Regions from separate parts of the Streptomyces sp. NPDC058157 genome, predicted to be linked through region 2. Evidence: riboswitches for the same ligand, from Rfam matches in the RefSeq annotation. Region 2 holds a riboswitch; the other holds the start of a gene.

Region 1 (7,796 bases), on a different contig from region 2:
CGGCGGCTCCCTCTTCGCCTCCGGCGTCGACCCCGGCTGGGGCAACGACGTGCTCCCGCTCCTGCTGAGCGGACTGGGCACCGAGGTGGACGCGATCCGCTGCCAGGAGATCTTCGACTACTCCACCTACGACCAGCCCGACTCCGTCCGCCACCTGGTCGGCATGGGACACCCCATGGAGTACGAGCCGATGATGCTCATGCCCTCCGTCCCGACGATGGTGTGGGGCGGCCAGATCCGGATGATGGCCCGCGCCCTCGGCGTCGAACTCGACGACATCCGCGAGACCTCCGACCGGCGCGCCCTCGACACCACCGTCACCACCCCCACCATGGGCGTGTTCGAGGCCGGTACCCAGGGCGCCATCCGCTTCGAGGTCCAGGGCATCGTCGGCGGCGAACCCCGCATCGTCATCGAACACGTCACCCGCATCCACGCCTCCTGCGCCCCCGACTGGCCGGCCCCGCCCGACGGCGGGGCCGGTGCCCACCGGGTCGTCATCGAGGGCCGTCCCCGCATCGAGGTGACCGTCGAGGCCACCGACGAGGGCGAGAACCGCTCGGCGGGCGGCAACGCCACCGCCGTCGGACGGCTGGTCGGCGCCATCGACTGGCTGGTGGAAGCGGAACCCGGGCTCTACGACGCCCTCGACGTCCCGCTGCGCCCCGCAGTCGGCAAACTCGGAAGGAAACAGCCATGAGGATCGACGTCCCCGACGGGCAGCACCCCATCGAGTACGTGTGGGGCGACCTGGTCCCCGGCATCGGCATGGCCGCCGCCAACTTCTCCCTGTCCGTCTACGCCCACACCACCCTGGGCCTGCGCGAGTTCGAGGCGGCCCGGCTGCGCATCGCGCAGATCAACGGATGCGTCTTCTGCCTGGACTGGCGCACCGACCGCGACGGCGAGAAGGTCGAGGAGGGCTTCGCCGACGCGGTGACCGCATGGCGCACCACCAAGGCCTTCGACGACCGCACCCGGCTGGCCGCCGAATACGCCGAGCGCTACGCCCTGGACCACCACAACCTCGACGAGGACTTCTGGGAGCGGATGACCGCGCACTACAGCCAGGTGGAGATCGTGGAGCTCAGCATGAGCATCGGCTCCTGGCTCGCCTTCGGCCGGCTCAACCACGTCCTGGGCCTCGACAGCGTCTGTGTGCTGCCGGGCGGCTGAACGGAGCCGGGGCCGGCCGGGGCGCGTACCGCGCCCGGCCGGCCCCGGTGACCGTGACCGCCCCGCGTCACAGGTCGGTGGCGATGATCTTCTCGATGTTCCGCTCGGCCAGGGCCGTGATCGTCACGAACGGGTTGACGCTGGTGTTGCCGGGGATCAGCGCCCCGTCGATGACGTAGAGGCCCGGGTGGCCGTGCAGACGGCCGTAGTTGTCGGTCGCCTTGCCCAGGACCGCCCCGCCGAGCGGGTGGTACGTGAGGTGGTCGCCCCAGATCTTGTTGGTGCCGAAGAGGTCGCTGCGGTAGATCGTCCCCTCCTTCGCGTTGATCTTGTCGAAGATGGTCTTCGCCATGTCGATGGACGGCTGCTTCCAGGCCGTCTGCCAGTTCAGCTCGACCTTGCCCGTCGCCGCGTTCCAGGAGAACTGGGCGCGGTTGGGGTTCTTGGTGATGGAGAGGTAGAAGGAGGCGTACGTCTCGATGCCGGTCGGCAGCGGGGCGACCTCGGCGAAGGCGCCGCCCGCGTCCCAGTTGTCGATGCCCCCGCAGGGGATGGACGCCTGGACCTTGCCGGTGGGGTCCCACATGTGGTTCGCCCGGCCGCACATGACGTTCCCGTTGTCCCCCCAGCCCTTGCCGATCTCGTCGTTGAGCAGCGGCAGGGCTCCGGTGGCCTTCAGCCGGACCAGGAGCTTGCTGGTGCCGACGCTGCCGGCGGCGAAGAACACCCGGTCGGCGGTGACGGTCTTGACGGAGACGACGTCGCCGGTGGTGTTCAGCTCCTCCATGGCGACCGTGTAGCCGCCACCGTCCGAGGGGGAGACGGTGGTGACCCGGTGCAGGGGGGAGACGGCCACCTTGCCGGTGGCCCGGGCGGCGGCGAGGTAGGTCTTCTGGAGGGACTTCTTGCCGGCGTTGTTGCCGTAGAGGATCTCCCCGTCCACGGCGGACTTGGGGACGGTGCCGGCCACCTCCTGCTTCATGTAGTCCCAGTCGTAGACGTCCGGCACGAACACGAAGGGGAAGCCGGAGCGCTGGGCGTGCTTGCGGCCGACGCGGGCGAACTGGTAGCAGTCCACCGTCTCGAACCAGTCGGGGTCGATGAGGCCCACGCCGAGCCCGGCGTTGGCCCGGGGGTAGTAGGTGGAGTACATCTCCTCGGCGTCCACCGTGGGGAGGATGGCGGCGAAGTTCTGCCGCTTGGGGGTCACCGCCATGCCGCCGTTGACGAGCGAGCCGCCGCCGACGCCGCGGCCCTGGTAGACGATGATCCCGCCCATCTCCTCGGCGTCGAGGATGCCCGTGTACTTCGGGACGTCCTTGTCGATGGGGAAGCCGAGGAAGTTGCTCAGCGGCGCCTTCGTGCGGGTGCGCAGCCAGAAGGAGCGGTAGTCGGGCTTGGTGGTGTTGGCGAAGATCTTGCCGTCGGTGCCCGGGGTGTCCCAGGCCATGCCCATCTCGATCATGTGCACGTCGACACCGGCCTGGGCGAGCCGCAGCGCGGCGACGGAGCCGCCGTAGCCGGTACCGATGACGAGGGCCGGGACCCGGTCCCCGGACGCGATGGGCGGGTTGGATACGGCGGATCCGGTGGCGGGATTGGCGCGGGCCGGGATGGCGTTGACGCTGAGGGCCATGGCCCCCAGAAGAGAACCGGTTCCAGCGATGAATCCACGTCGGGAGACACCCTTGGACACCTTGTTGTGCAGGCCTTTGTCGCTCATGTGGCGTTCCTCACTCTCGGCGGAGTGGGAACAAGTTCTACTGGCGGGTGCCTGCTAAGTCACTAGATACGTCGAGGTAATTTCCGGCCGGTTCCGGCGGGGGATCACGACAGGCTCACGACAGGCTCCAGTGGGCGACGTCGTCGCCGAGCCCGGCGTCCAGGGCGAACTGCACCGCCGCCGGGCGGGCTTCGGCCGGCAGCCGGAAGACGACGTAGCCCGTCGCCGACCCGCCCGGGGCGAGGGTGACGGCGGCGGGGAGCGCGGGGCCCGCGTCCGTGGCGGTGCTCAGGCCGGTGAAGCGCCGCCCGGTGGAGTCCAGGAGGTGCGCGGCCGGGGCGGGGGAGTCCGCGTAGGGGGCCGTTCCCGTGTTCTCCAGGCGCAGCTCCACGGCGACCAGCCGGTCGGCCCCGGCCCGCGCCGGCTCCGGGCCCGCGGGGTCGACGACCCGGGTGAGGGTCACGTCGAGCCGCTCGCCGGGCCGGTCGCCGTCGAGGGAGACGGTCTCGCCGGAGCCGCCGGTGCCCGCGCCGAGCAGCAGCACCGCGAGGGCGGGGGCCAGGAGGAGATGGGCGGTCCTGACCCCGTGCCCGGGACCTTCGTGGCCCGTGTGGCTGCCGTGGCGCATCACCGACCTCCTCCGCACCTCCCCTCGCCCTCCGTACCTCCCCTCGCCGCCCACGATCCTCCGTACCGCCCGCTCCCGCCACCGGCGCCCGGAGCGGTTCGGGGCGCCTTGGTCCCCCCTTCGGGGCAAACGCGGCATCTGGCAGACTTGGCCGGGTTGTCCCGGGCGGTGCAGGACAGGAAACCGGTGTGAATCCGGTGCGGTCCCGCCACTGTGACCGGCGACCCCCTCCGCGGGGTCCCGGGAGTCAGACACTGACGCACCGCCTCTTCACTTCGACCGGGGACGAGGATCCCCCGGAGAGGCCTCACCATGCCGCGTTTCCGCGCCGCCCCGCGCCCGCTCACCGCGCTCGCGCTCCTGCTGTCCCTGACCGCCTGCGGCGGTCCGCCCGGGGAGGAAGGGCCCGCCCCCGGCGCCCGGTCCGCGCCCGGGTTCCCGTACACCGTCACCAACTGCGGTGTGACCAGCACCTATCAGGCCCCGCCCGAGCGGGCCGTCACCATGAACCAGCACGCCACCGAGATCATGCTGGCCCTCGGCCTCCAGGACCGGATGGCCGGCACCGCCTACCTCGACGACGCCGTCCTCCCCGCCTACCGGAGCGCCTACGCGGGCGTCAAGGTGCTGGCGAAGGAGTACCCGTCGAAGGAGGTCCTCCTCGCGGCCGACCCCGACTTCGTCTACGGCGGCTATTCCAGCGCCTTCGACAAGGGGCAGGGCCGCGACCGCGAGGGGCTGGCCAGGTCCGGGATCGACTCGCGGCTCAGCGTGGAGTACTGCACCCCGGGCCGCGTCGGGCTCACCCAGCTGAAGACCGAGATCACCGAGGTCGCCCGGACCTTCGGCGTGCCCGAGCGCGGCACGGCCCTCATCGAGGACGAGCAGCGCCGGATCGACGCCGTCACCGCCCGGGTCGGGAACCGGCCCCGCCCGTCCGTCTTCGTCTACGACTCGGGAGAGTCCTCCGCCTTCACCTCCGGGGGCAACGGCATCGGCAACGAGATCGTCTCCCTGGCCGGGGGGACGAACGTCTTCGCCGACCTCCAGGACACCTTCGGCGACGTGCCGTGGGAGAAGGTCATCGAGCGGCGGCCCGAGGTCGTCCTCATCTACGACTACGGCGGCACCCCCGTGGAGGCCAAGAAGCAGCGCCTGTTGAACGATCCGGCGCTGGCGGAGGTTCCCGCCGTGAAGAACCGCCGGTTCGTCGTGCTGCCGCTGTCCTCGGCCGTCCTCGGCGTGCGCGTCGCCGACGCGGTCGAGTCCCTCGGCCGCCAGCTGCACCCCGACGCCCCGTGACCGGACGCCGCCGCACCCCGGCCGTCCTGGTGCTCCTCGCGCTCTTGCTGGCCGCCTCGATGGTGGCGGGGCTGGCCCTGGGCCCCGTCCGCATCGCCCCCGGCCGGGTGCTCGACGTCCTGCTGGCCGGGCCCCGGGCCCGGGGCGGCGCCTTCGCCTCCATCGTGTGGGACGTGCGGATGCCGCGCGTGCTGCTCGGGGCCGTGGTCGGCGCCGGGCTCGCGGTCTGCGGCGCCGTGCTCCAGGCCCTCGTCCGCAACGCGCTCGCCGACCCCTTCCTGCTGGGCGCCTCCTCGGGCGCGTCGGCGGGGGCGGTGGTCGTCATCGTGCTCGGGGTGGGGGCGGGTACCGCCCTCGGGCTCCCGCTGGCCGCCTTCGCCGGCTCCCTCGCCGCGCTCGTCGCCGTCTACACCCTGGCCCGGCGCGGCGGCACGATGACCACCGGGCGGCTGATCCTGGCCGGGGTGGCCGTGCAGTACGTCCTGTCCGCGCTGACCAGCCTGGTCCTCGTGCTGTCCGCGCACCCCGACCAGCTCCGGTCCGTGCTCTTCTGGACGCTGGGCGGCCTGGGCGGGGCCCGCTGGGACGAACTCGCCCTGCCGGCGGCCGTGCTGCTCGCCGGCACCGCCCTGCTCGTCGCCCTCGCGCGCCCCCTGGACCTGCTGCTCGCCGGGGAGGAGGGGGCCCGCACCCTCGGCCTGGACACCGGCCGCTTCCGGGCGGCCGCGTTCGTCCTCACCTCCCTGGTCATCGGGGTGCTGGTGGCCTACAGCGGGGCGATCGGCTTCGTCGGGCTGATGGTTCCGCACGCCGCCCGCATGGTGGTGGGCGCCGGGCACCGGGCGCTGCTGCCCGTCTGCGCGCTCGCCGGGGCGGTCTTCCTGAGTCTGGCCGACCTGCTGGCGCGCACGGCGGCGGCGCCCGAGGAGATACCCGTCGGCGTGGTCACCGCGCTGGCGGGCGGGCCGTTCTTCCTGTGGATGCTGCGCAGGTCCACCCGGGCCGAGGGGGTGGCCGGATGACGGGGCGTCCGGTGGAACTCTCGGTCGAGGGGCTGCGTTACGAGGTCGACGGGCGGAGGCTGCTGGACGGGATCGGCCTCACCGCCCGGCCCGGCGAGACGGTCGGGGTCGTCGGGCCGAACGGCAGCGGCAAGACGACGCTGCTGCGCTGCGTCTACGGCACCCTGCGGCCCACCGCCGGCCGGGTGCTGCTCGACGGGGCCGACGTCTCGGCGCTGGGCGTCAAGGAGCGCGCCCGGCGGGTGGCGGTGGTACCGCAGGACGCGGCGGGCACCTTCGGTCTGACGGTCCGCGAGGTCGTGTCCATGGGGCGCAGCCCGCACAAGAGGTTCTGGGAGCAGGACGGCCCGGACGACCGGCGGCACGTCGCGCGGGCGCTGGAGGAGGTCGGGGTGTCCGGCCTCGCCGGGCGCCGCTTCGACGGGCTCTCGGGCGGGGAGCGGCAGCGCGCGCTCGTCGCCCGCGCCCTCGTCCAGGAACCGGGGCTGCTCGCCCTGGACGAGCCCACGAACCACCTCGACATCCGCTACCAGCTGGAGGTCCTGGGGCTGGTCCGGCGGCTCCCCGTGACCGGCCTGCTCGTCCTGCACGACCTCAACCTCGCCGCGTCCTTCTGCGACCGGCTGTACGTGCTGGCGGGCGGCCGGGTGGTGGCCGAGGGTGCGCCGGGGCAGGTGCTCACGGAGGAGCTGCTGGCGGAGGTCTACGGGGTGGCCACCCGGATCGCCGTCCATCCGGCGACGGGCGCTCCGAGCATCGTCTACCTCCCGGGGCGGCAGGAGGTTCCCGCTCGTGGGGCCGGTCTCACTCCTCCGGCCGGGCCAGCCGCCTGAGCAGGGGCATCGCCTCGTCGAGGGGGACCGTGCGGAAGAAGCGCGCGTCGGCCTCCTCGACGGCGGCGACGGCCCGGGGTGCGAGTTCGGCCCCGGCGGCGGTGACGCGCAGCCGCTTCGCGCGGGTGTCGGCCGGGTCGACCTCGCGCTCGACGAGGCCCTTCTGCTCCAGGGCGCGCAGCACCTGGGAGGTCATCTTGACGTCGGTGCCGGCCTGGCGGGCCAGGGCGAGCTGGTTGGGGTGCTCACCCTGGCCGTTGAGCCACCAGGCGCAGGCGAGGAGCACGAACTGCACGTGGGTCAGGCCCAGCGGGGTGAGCGCCGAGGAGACCTCGCGCTGCCAGCGCAGGGTGGCGTGCCAGAGCAGGAACCCGGGGCTCTCGCCGGGGCTGAGGGCCATCAGCGGGCCGCCGACTCCGCCAGCGCGGCCATGGTCTCGGGCCAGTCGGCGGTGATGCCGGGGCCGATCGCGGGGCCGGTCTCGTCGGCGCCCGGGCCGGAGATCTCCATCCGGTAGGTGACGCGGACCAGTCCGTCCCCGGCGGGGTCGATCCGGTGGACCGTGCGCAGCAGCAGCCCGCCGAACCGGGCCTCGTCGACGAAGCTCTCGTCGCGGACGGCCTCGGCGACGACCAGCGGGATCGGGTCCTCGCCGGGCGGGGTCATCGTGATGCGGGCGCCGGCCGCGAAGGGGCCGTCGATCGCGATCCGCTCGACCCCCGGGTTCCAGTCACCCCAGTGCTCGACGTCGGCCCAGAGGCGCCAGATCGCGGCGGGGGCGGCGGTGGTCTCGATGGTGTGCTCGTACGTCCACATGCGCGTTCTCCTCCGTCGCCGTCATTCGTTCTGTGGAGAGATTATCTGCGCGCAGACTATCTGTCCAGGATTCCGGGCGGATGCGTGACGGGCAGGACGGCGGGCGGGGTGGGGGGCGGGGGGGCGGGGGGGGGGGGGGGGGCCCGGGCGGGGGGCAGGGCCCGCGACGCGGTGCGCCGCGGGCCCTGCGGGGTGGGTCGTCAGCCGCCGTAGGGGCGGGTGATGATCTCCATGGCGTGTCCGGAGGGGTCCAGGAAGTAGACCCCGCGGCCGCCGTCGTTGTGGTTGATCTCGCC
Region 2 (7,796 bases):
ACGCGGCCGCGTACCGGGTGACCAACTCCCTGGCGGGCCGGGTCGGTTCGCCGGTTCTGCCACCGGGCGGTACCCGGATCGGCGGGTTCGGCGGGGTGGAGGGGCTGGCCGGCTGGATCACCGCCCACGGGGTCACGCACGTGGTCGACGCCACGCACCCCTTCGCCGAGCGGATGAGCTTCCACGCGGCCGCGGCGGAGGCGCTCACGGGCGTGCCCGTGCTGGCGCTGCGGCGCCCCGGCTGGAGTCCGGGCCCGGGCGACGCCTGGACCTTCGCGGACGACCTCGCGGGGGCCGCCGCCGTGCTGCCGTCCCTCGGCGGGCGGGCCTTCCTGACCACCGGCCGGACCGGCCTGCACGCCTTCGCGCACCTCACCGACCTCTGGTTCCTGGTGCGTTCGGTGGACCCGCCGGAGGGACCGGTGCCGCCCCGGCTGGAGACGGTGCTGGCGCGCGGCCCGTTCGGCCTGGAGCAGGAGCGGGAACTGATGGCCCGTCACCGCATCGACGTCCTGGTCACCAAGGACAGCGGCGGCGACGCCACGGCCCCCAAGCTCACCGCCGCCCGGGAGGCCGGGATCCCGGTGCTGGTCGTACGCCGCCCTCCGGTACCGCAGGGCCCGGCCCTGGCGGAGTCGGTGGAGGCGGCCCTGCGCTGGCTCGGCGCCGGACCGGAGCGCACCCTCTAGGGTGGAGGAATGCGGATACGTCGCCCCCACGCCCTCGTCCTGGCCCTCGCCGCCGCGTCGGCACTCCTCACCGGGTGCGGTGGGGGCGCGGCGCCCGGGCCCAAGGGCTGGGAGCCCGACGACGCGCTCCAGCGGGCCGACGAGACCCTGGGCAAGGACGTCGCGGCCGGGGCCCGTGTGACGATGCGGGGCACCGGGTTCCTGAAGGCCGGGATGGAGAAGGACCTGGAGACCGGCGGGGAGCGCCCGTACCGCTTCGACATCGCCTGCGACAGCGAGGAGAGCCCCCGGGTCACCCTGCTGCTGTCCCGTGACGGCGGCTCCGGGGAGCGCTCGTTCGACGTGTCGTGCACCGCCGGGGAGGTGACCCGGCTGAACCTCCCCGCGGGCCCGGCGCTCAACGCGCACATCGACCCCGCCCCGGAGGAGGACTCCCCGCCGGCGGGCGTCGTGTCGTGGCAGCTGCTCACCCTCGACCCGGCGACGGTCAAGGGCTGCCCGGACGTACTGGCGGGCTGCCCGGGCTGAGCGGAGGCCGCCGCACGGAGCGACGACGGCCCGGCCCGGGGCGCACCGCCCCGGGCCGGGCCGCGTTCACCTCACGTCACCCGCACCGGCACCCGCACCCGCACGGTCACGGGTAGCGGCGCGGGGTCCACGTCACGCGTGACCCGTCGGGCCGCTCGGTCACCTGCGTCTGCGAGGAGCCGATCAGCAGGATCGTCCGCATGTCCACCTCGGACGGCTCCAGTTCGGCCAGCGTGACGATCCGCACCGACTGCTCGGGCCCGCCCACGTCCCGGGCCACGACCACCGGGGTCTGCGGCGCGCGCAGCTCCAGCAGCAGCTCCTTCGCCCGTTCCACCTGCCAGGTCCGGCTGCGCGAGCCGGGGTTGTACAGGGCGAGGACCAGGTCGGCGGCGGCGGCCGCGCGCAGCCGCTCCGCGATGACCTCCCACGGCTTGAGCCGGTCGGAGAGCGAGACGGTGGCGTAGTCGTGGCCCAGCGGGGCCCCGGCCGCGGCGGCCGCCGCGTTGGCCGCCGTCACCCCGGGCAGCACCCGCACCGGCACGTCCGCGTACGCGGCCTGGCCGGCCACCTCCAGGACCGCGGTGGCCATGGCGAAGACCCCGGGGTCGCCGCCGGAGACCACGGCCACCCGCTTGCCGCGCCGGGCGAGGTCGAGGGCGAACTCGGCGCGCTCGGACTCCACCTTGTTGTCGGAGCCGTGCCGCACCTGGCCCGGCTTGACCGGCACCCGGTCCAGGTACGTGGTGTAGCCGACCAGCACCTCGGCGTCGGCCAGCGCCCGCTTCGTCTCAGGGGTCAGCCACAGCGGCCCGGCCGGGCCGGTGCCGACGACCACGACCTCACCGGGGCCGGACGGCACGCTGCCCGGGTTGCCGATCCGGCTGGGCACGACGGCGACGGCGAAGTACGGGACGCTGTCGGGGTCGGTGTCGGCCAGGACGCCGGTCCGCTCGCCCTCCATCGTGGCGCGCTCGACGTAACGGGCCTCCGCGAGGCGTCCGCTGCCCTCCATGGCCCGCCGGACGGCGGGGAAGGTGCGGCCGAGCTTCATGACGACCGCCGAGTCGGTGGCGGCGAGGCGGGCGGTGAGCTCCTCCTCGGGCAGGGTGCCGGGCAGGATCGTCAGCACCTCCTCGCCCTCGACCAGCGGGGTGCCGAGGCGGGCGGCGGCGGCGCTGACCGAGGTGACGCCGGGGACGACCTCGGCCTCGTAGCGGTCCGCGAGCCGCTTGTGCATGTGCATGTACGAGCCGTAGAAGAGCGGGTCGCCCTCCGCGAGCACGGCGACGGTCCGGCCGGCGTCCAGGTGCGCGGCCAGCCGGGCGGCGGAGGCCTCGTAGAACTCCTCCATCGCGCCCTGGTAGCCGCCGGGGTGGTCGGTGGTCTCGGTGGTGACCGGGTAGACCAGCGGTTCCTCGACGTGGTCGGCGCGCAGGTGCTTCGCGGCGATCGAGCGGGCGATGGAACGGCCGTGGCGGGCGCTGTGGTACGCGACCACGTCGGCCTCGGCGATCGCCTCGACGGCCCTCAGGGTCATCAGCGACGGGTCGCCGGGCCCGAGCCCGACCCCGTAGAGCTTGCCCTTGCCGGTGCTGCTGCTCATTCTTCCTCGCTCGCGATCGCGTTGACCGCGGCGGCGGCGATGGCGCTGCCGCCGCGCCGGCCGCGCACGATGAGGTGGTCGAGGCCCGAGGGGTGGGCGGCTAGGGCGTCCTTGGACTCGGCCGCGCCGATGAAGCCGACGGGCACGCCGATGACGGCCGCGGGGCGCGGGGCGCCCTCCTCGATCATCTCCAGCAGCCGGAACAGCGCGGTCGGGGCGTTGCCGACGGCGATCACGGAGTTCTCCAACAGCCCCCGGTCGCGCCAGACTTCGAGGGCGGCGGCGCTGCGGGTGGTGCCCATCTTCGCGGCGAGCGCGGGCACGGCCGGGTCGGAGAGGGTGCAGATCACCTCGTTGTCGGCGGGCAGCCGCTTGCGGGTGACGCCGCTGGCGACCATCTGCACGTCGCACAGGATCGGCGCGCCGGCGTGCAGGGCGGCACGGGCCCGCAGGACCACGTCGGGGGTGTAGCCGAGGTCCTGGGGGAGGTCGGTCATGCCACAGGCGTGAATCATGCGCACCGCGACCTGGGCGACCGAGGCGGGCAGCCCGGAGAGGTCCGCCTCGGCGCGGATCGTGGCAAAGGACTGGCGGTAGATCGCGGCGCCGTCCTTCTCGTACTCGAACACGGTGTACTCGCTCATTTCTTCACTGCGGCTTCGGTTGTGGTGGGGGTGGTGCGTGCGGCCGTGAGGGCGGCCGCCAGATCTGCGTGCGGCACGGGCCGCGCGTCGAGTTCGTAGCCGTCGGGGGTGGCGACGAGGTCCACCCACGCGGTGCCGCGCGGATGCCCGCACCGGCGGGCGCACCCCGACCAGTGCACCGGCAGCTCCGCGGCGGCCTCCTGTACTTCTACGACGGCACGCGCGTCGGCGCGTACGTCCGCGAGGGACTTGGCGCAACCGGGCTTGCCCGTACAGGCCGTGACGGTCCGCCAGGGGGATCCGGGCCGGACGACGAGGCCGGCCGTCTCGATGCGGCCGCCGCTGTCGGCCGCGGCGCGCGGGAGGACGACGCTGCGCCACGGGCTGACGCGCAGCTCGCCGTCGGCGGCTTCGGCCAGCACCCGCCACTGCGCGGCGCCGACCCGCCCGAGCGGGGGCAGCACGCACAGCCCGGCCGCGCCCACGCGCCCCGGCCGGGGCGGCTCGGCGTACGGCCACGCCACCGCGGGCACGCGGACGGCCGCGATCCCCGCCTCGGCCAGCCGTCGCACGAACTCCCCCGCATCCAGCGCGTGTTCACCGGGCAGCTCGGCGACCCGCCAGGGCCGGGTCCCGGCCGCGCCGGCGGCGTCGAGGAAGTACTCGGCGGCCAGCAGCGCAGCGGAGGCCGCATCGCCCCCGCCGACCCCGACGGCGTCGGCAGCACCCCCGAGCCGCACCAGCACCTGCCAGCCGGGGCCAGCACCGCTCACGGGGCCGGCACCGCTCACGGGGCCGGCGCCGTACGCAGGGCCGCCTCCGCGGCCCGGTCGCGGGCCGGCACCGACAGAGGGGCCAGGGCCGTCACCGGCGCCGGGGCGGGCGTCGCCGGGACCGGGGCAGGCGTCGCCGGGGCCGTCACCGCCGGAACCACGGCCGGGGCGAGCGTCGTCGGCGCCGGGGCGGGCGTCGCCCGGGCCGCGGCCGGGGCCGTCCTGGCCCTCGCGGCCTTCTCCGCCCGCGGGACCGGTACCTTCCCGGCCCTCCTCGCCGTCCGCGCCCGCGGCCATCACGGTCACGTCCGGGTCGAGGGCGGCCACGTCCCCGCGTCCGTCGTCGAGGGCGAACAGGAACCGCCCGGACAGGTCCGCGGCCCGCGCACTGGCGCACAGCAGCCGGTCGAGTTCCCGGACCCAGCCGACGACTTGGGCCCCGGCCGCCGGGGTGGCCACGATGTTGCGCACCCGCTCGTGGCCGGGCGCAGGCAGCAGCCCGGCGGCGTCCAGCAGCTCCGCGAGCCCGCCGCCGCACCCGTCGGCGAGGCCGCGCAGCTGGACGTTGCCGCGGGAGGTGAGTTCCAGGTGCCCGTCGCCGAACCGCTCGGCGGCGTCCGCGAGCGCGAGGGCCTGCCGGGTGGTGAGCAGCCCGCCGGGGATCCGGACGCGCGCGAGGTACCCGTCGTCGGCGGCGTGCAGCCGCAGCGCGCCGGGGCAGGCGTCGCCGCGTTCACGTATGACGGGTTCGTCCCGCGATGCGGCGGAAGGTGGCTGGGGCGGCATGGCCGCGAGCATACCCACGATTCCCCACCCCCGACCTGTGTCCGTCGCCACCCCGACCGGGGGCTCCCGCTCCGACGCACCCCGCGCCCCACCAGCGGCACCCCACGGACCACGCCGGCCGATTCCAGCCCCGCCGGCGCTTGAGGCGCGGAGTCTGGGGCGGAGCCCCTGGGCCACCTCCCAGCGGCAGCCGGGGGAGAAACGGCGAAGGGGCGGGGCGGGGAGAGGCTCCGCGCAGCGGCCCCGCCCCCGCACCCGCCCCCCACGTTTGCGGCGCAACCCCAAGGGCAGAGCTCCGGCAGCGGTGCCGCACCCGACCGACCCCACCTCCCGGCCAGGGAAAAGGCCACCTAAGATGACCTTCCGGCGGACCACTCGGCCCGTCACCGCCGAGGACGGCGACATGGGAGGAAGCCCGGTGCGATTCCGGCGCGGTCCCGCCACTGTGAGCCCCGCGGAGCGATCCGCGGGGTGAGTCAGGAACTCCCGCTGTCCTCACTGCCCGGGGCGCGGAAACCCCGAGGAAGGCCTGCCGCCGCATGATCCTGCTGCTGTCGACGTCCGACACCGATCTGCTCAGCGCCCGCGCCGCGAACATCGCCGGCGGCCCCGTGCCGTACCGGTTCGCGAACCCCTCCCGCCTCCCCCTCGACGACCTCCCCGGCCTCCTCGACGGCGCCGAGCTGGTCGTCGTGCGCCTCCTCGGCGGCCTGCGCGCCTGGCAGGACGGCCTCGACGTGCTCCTCGCCGCCGACCAGACCCGCCCCGTGGTGGTCCTGACCGGCGAACAGGCCCCGGACGCCCAGCTGATGGAGGCCTCCACGGTCCCGATCGGCATCGCCGCCGAGGCCCACCGCTACCTCGCGCACGGCGGCCCGGCCAACCTCGACCAGCTGGCCCGGTTCCTCTCCGACACGGTCCTGCTCACCGGCCACGGCTTCGAGCCCCCGGCCGCCTCCCCCACCTGGGGCCCCCTGGAGCGCCCCGCCACGGAGGCGACCGGCCCCCAGGTCGCGGTGCTCTACTACCGCGCCCACCAGATGAGCGGCAACACCGCCTTCGTGCACGCCCTCTGCGACGCCGTCGAGGCCAAGGGCGGCCGCCCGCTCCCCCTCTACGTCTCCTCCCTGCGCACCCCGGAGCCGGAGCTCCTCGACGCCCTGGCCTCCGCCGACGCCATCGTCACCACCGTCCTCGCCGCCGGCGGCACCCGACCCGCCACCGCCTCCGCGGGCGGGGACGACGAGTCCTGGGACGCGGGCGCCCTGGCCGGTCTCGGCGTGCCGATCCTCCAGGCCCTGTGCCTGACGGGCTCCCGCAGCACCTGGGAGGAGAACGACGAGGGCCTCTCCCCCCTCGACGCCGCCACGCAGGTCGCCGTGCCCGAGTTCGACGGCCGCCTCATCACCGTCCCGTTCTCCTTCAAGGAGATCGACGAGGACGGCCTGCCCGCCTACGTCGCCGACGCCGAGCGCGCCGCCCGCGTGGCCGGCATCGCCGTGCGCCACGCCCGCCTGCGCCACATCGAGCGCGCCGACAAGCGCGTCGCCCTCGTCCTCTCCGCGTACCCCACCAAGCACTCCCGCATCGGCAACGCGGTCGGCCTGGACACCCCGGCCAGCGCGGTGGAACTCCTGCGCACCCTCATCGCGGCCGGCTACGACTTCGGCCCCACCGCCGACATCCCGGGCCTGGTCTCGGGTGACGGCGACGAGCTGATCCGCGCCCTGATCGAGGCCGGCGGCCACGACCAGGACTGGCTCACCGAGGAGCAGCTGGCCCGCAACCCGGTCCGCATCCCGGCGGCCGACTACAAGCGCTGGTTCGCCGAGCTCCCCGCGGACCTGCGCGAGAGCGTCGAGGAACACTGGGGCGAGGCCCCCGGCAACATGTTCGTCGACCGCTCCGCCAACCCCGAGGGCGACATCGTCCTCGCCGCCCTGCGCCGCGGGAACCTCCTCATCCTGATCCAGCCGCCGCGCGGCTTCGGCGAGAACCCGATCGCGATCTACCACGACCCGGACCTGCCGCCCTCGCACCACTACCTGGCCGCGTACCGCTGGATCCAGGCGGCGGCGCAGGACGGCGGCTTCGGCGCCGACGCGATGATCCACCTGGGCAAGCACGGCAACCTCGAATGGCTGCCCGGCAAGAACGCCGGCCTGTCCGCCTCCTGCGCACCCGACGCCGCGCTCGGCGACCTCCCCCTCGTCTACCCCTTCCTGGTCAACGACCCGGGCGAGGGCACCCAGGCCAAGCGCCGGGTGCACGCCACCCTGGTCGACCACCTGGTCCCGCCGATGGCCCGCGCCGAGTCGTACGGCGACATCGCCCGCCTGGAGCAGCACCTGGACGAGTACGCCCAGATCAGCTCCATGGACCCGTCGAAGCTCCCCGCCATCCGCGCCCAGATCTGGACCCTGATCCAGGCGGCGAAGCTCGACCACGACCTCGGCCTGGAGGAGCGCCCCGACGACGACGGCTTCGACGACTTCCTGCTCCACGTCGACGGCTGGCTGTGCGAGGTCAAGGACGCCCAGATCCGCGACGGCCTGCACGTCCTGGGCGGCGCCCCGACCGGCGAGGCCCGGGTCAACCTGGTCCTCTCCATCCTCCGCGCCCGCCAGATCTGGGGCGGCACCTCCGCCCTCCCGGGCCTGCGCGAGGCCCTCGGCCTGGACGAGTCGGCCGCCACCCGCACCGCGGCGGACACGATCGAGGAGACGGCCCGCACCCTGGTCCAGGCGATGGAGGACGCGAACTGGTCCCC

The links. A riboswitch is a leader RNA that binds a small molecule or an ion and turns the genes downstream of it on or off. The one in region 2 is predicted to bind cobalamin.
Region 1: another riboswitch for cobalamin. It lies ahead of ACFVXK_RS14625 (ABC transporter substrate-binding protein); the one in region 2 lies ahead of cobN (cobaltochelatase subunit CobN).

Annotation. Positions count from the first base shown of each region.
Region 1 is NZ_JBHVUQ010000047.1:2,978-10,773, forward strand. It holds gene ACFVXK_RS14605 (dihydrodipicolinate reductase) at 1-700, shown strand, start outside; gene ACFVXK_RS14610 (carboxymuconolactone decarboxylase family protein) at 697-1,176, shown strand; gene ACFVXK_RS14615 (GMC oxidoreductase) at 1,244-2,899, opposite strand; gene ACFVXK_RS14620 (DUF4352 domain-containing protein) at 3,015-3,527, opposite strand; cobalamin riboswitch at 3,665-3,804, shown strand; gene ACFVXK_RS14625 (ABC transporter substrate-binding protein) at 3,840-4,829, shown strand; gene ACFVXK_RS14630 (FecCD family ABC transporter permease) at 4,889-5,851, shown strand; gene ACFVXK_RS14635 (ABC transporter ATP-binding protein) at 5,848-6,684, shown strand; gene ACFVXK_RS14640 (MarR family winged helix-turn-helix transcriptional regulator) at 6,656-7,084, opposite strand; gene ACFVXK_RS14645 (SRPBCC family protein) at 7,084-7,500, opposite strand; gene ACFVXK_RS14650 (VOC family protein) at 7,701-7,796, opposite strand, start outside.
Region 2 is NZ_JBHVUQ010000031.1:12,165-19,960, forward strand. It holds gene ACFVXK_RS10825 (cobalt-precorrin-6A reductase) at 1-689, shown strand, start outside; gene ACFVXK_RS10830 (hypothetical protein) at 699-1,217, shown strand; gene ACFVXK_RS10835 (precorrin-2 C(20)-methyltransferase) at 1,324-2,823, opposite strand; gene ACFVXK_RS10840 (precorrin-8X methylmutase) at 2,820-3,467, opposite strand; gene ACFVXK_RS10845 (nitrite reductase) at 3,464-5,026, opposite strand; cobalamin riboswitch at 5,376-5,533, shown strand; gene cobN (cobaltochelatase subunit CobN) at 5,566-7,796, shown strand, end outside.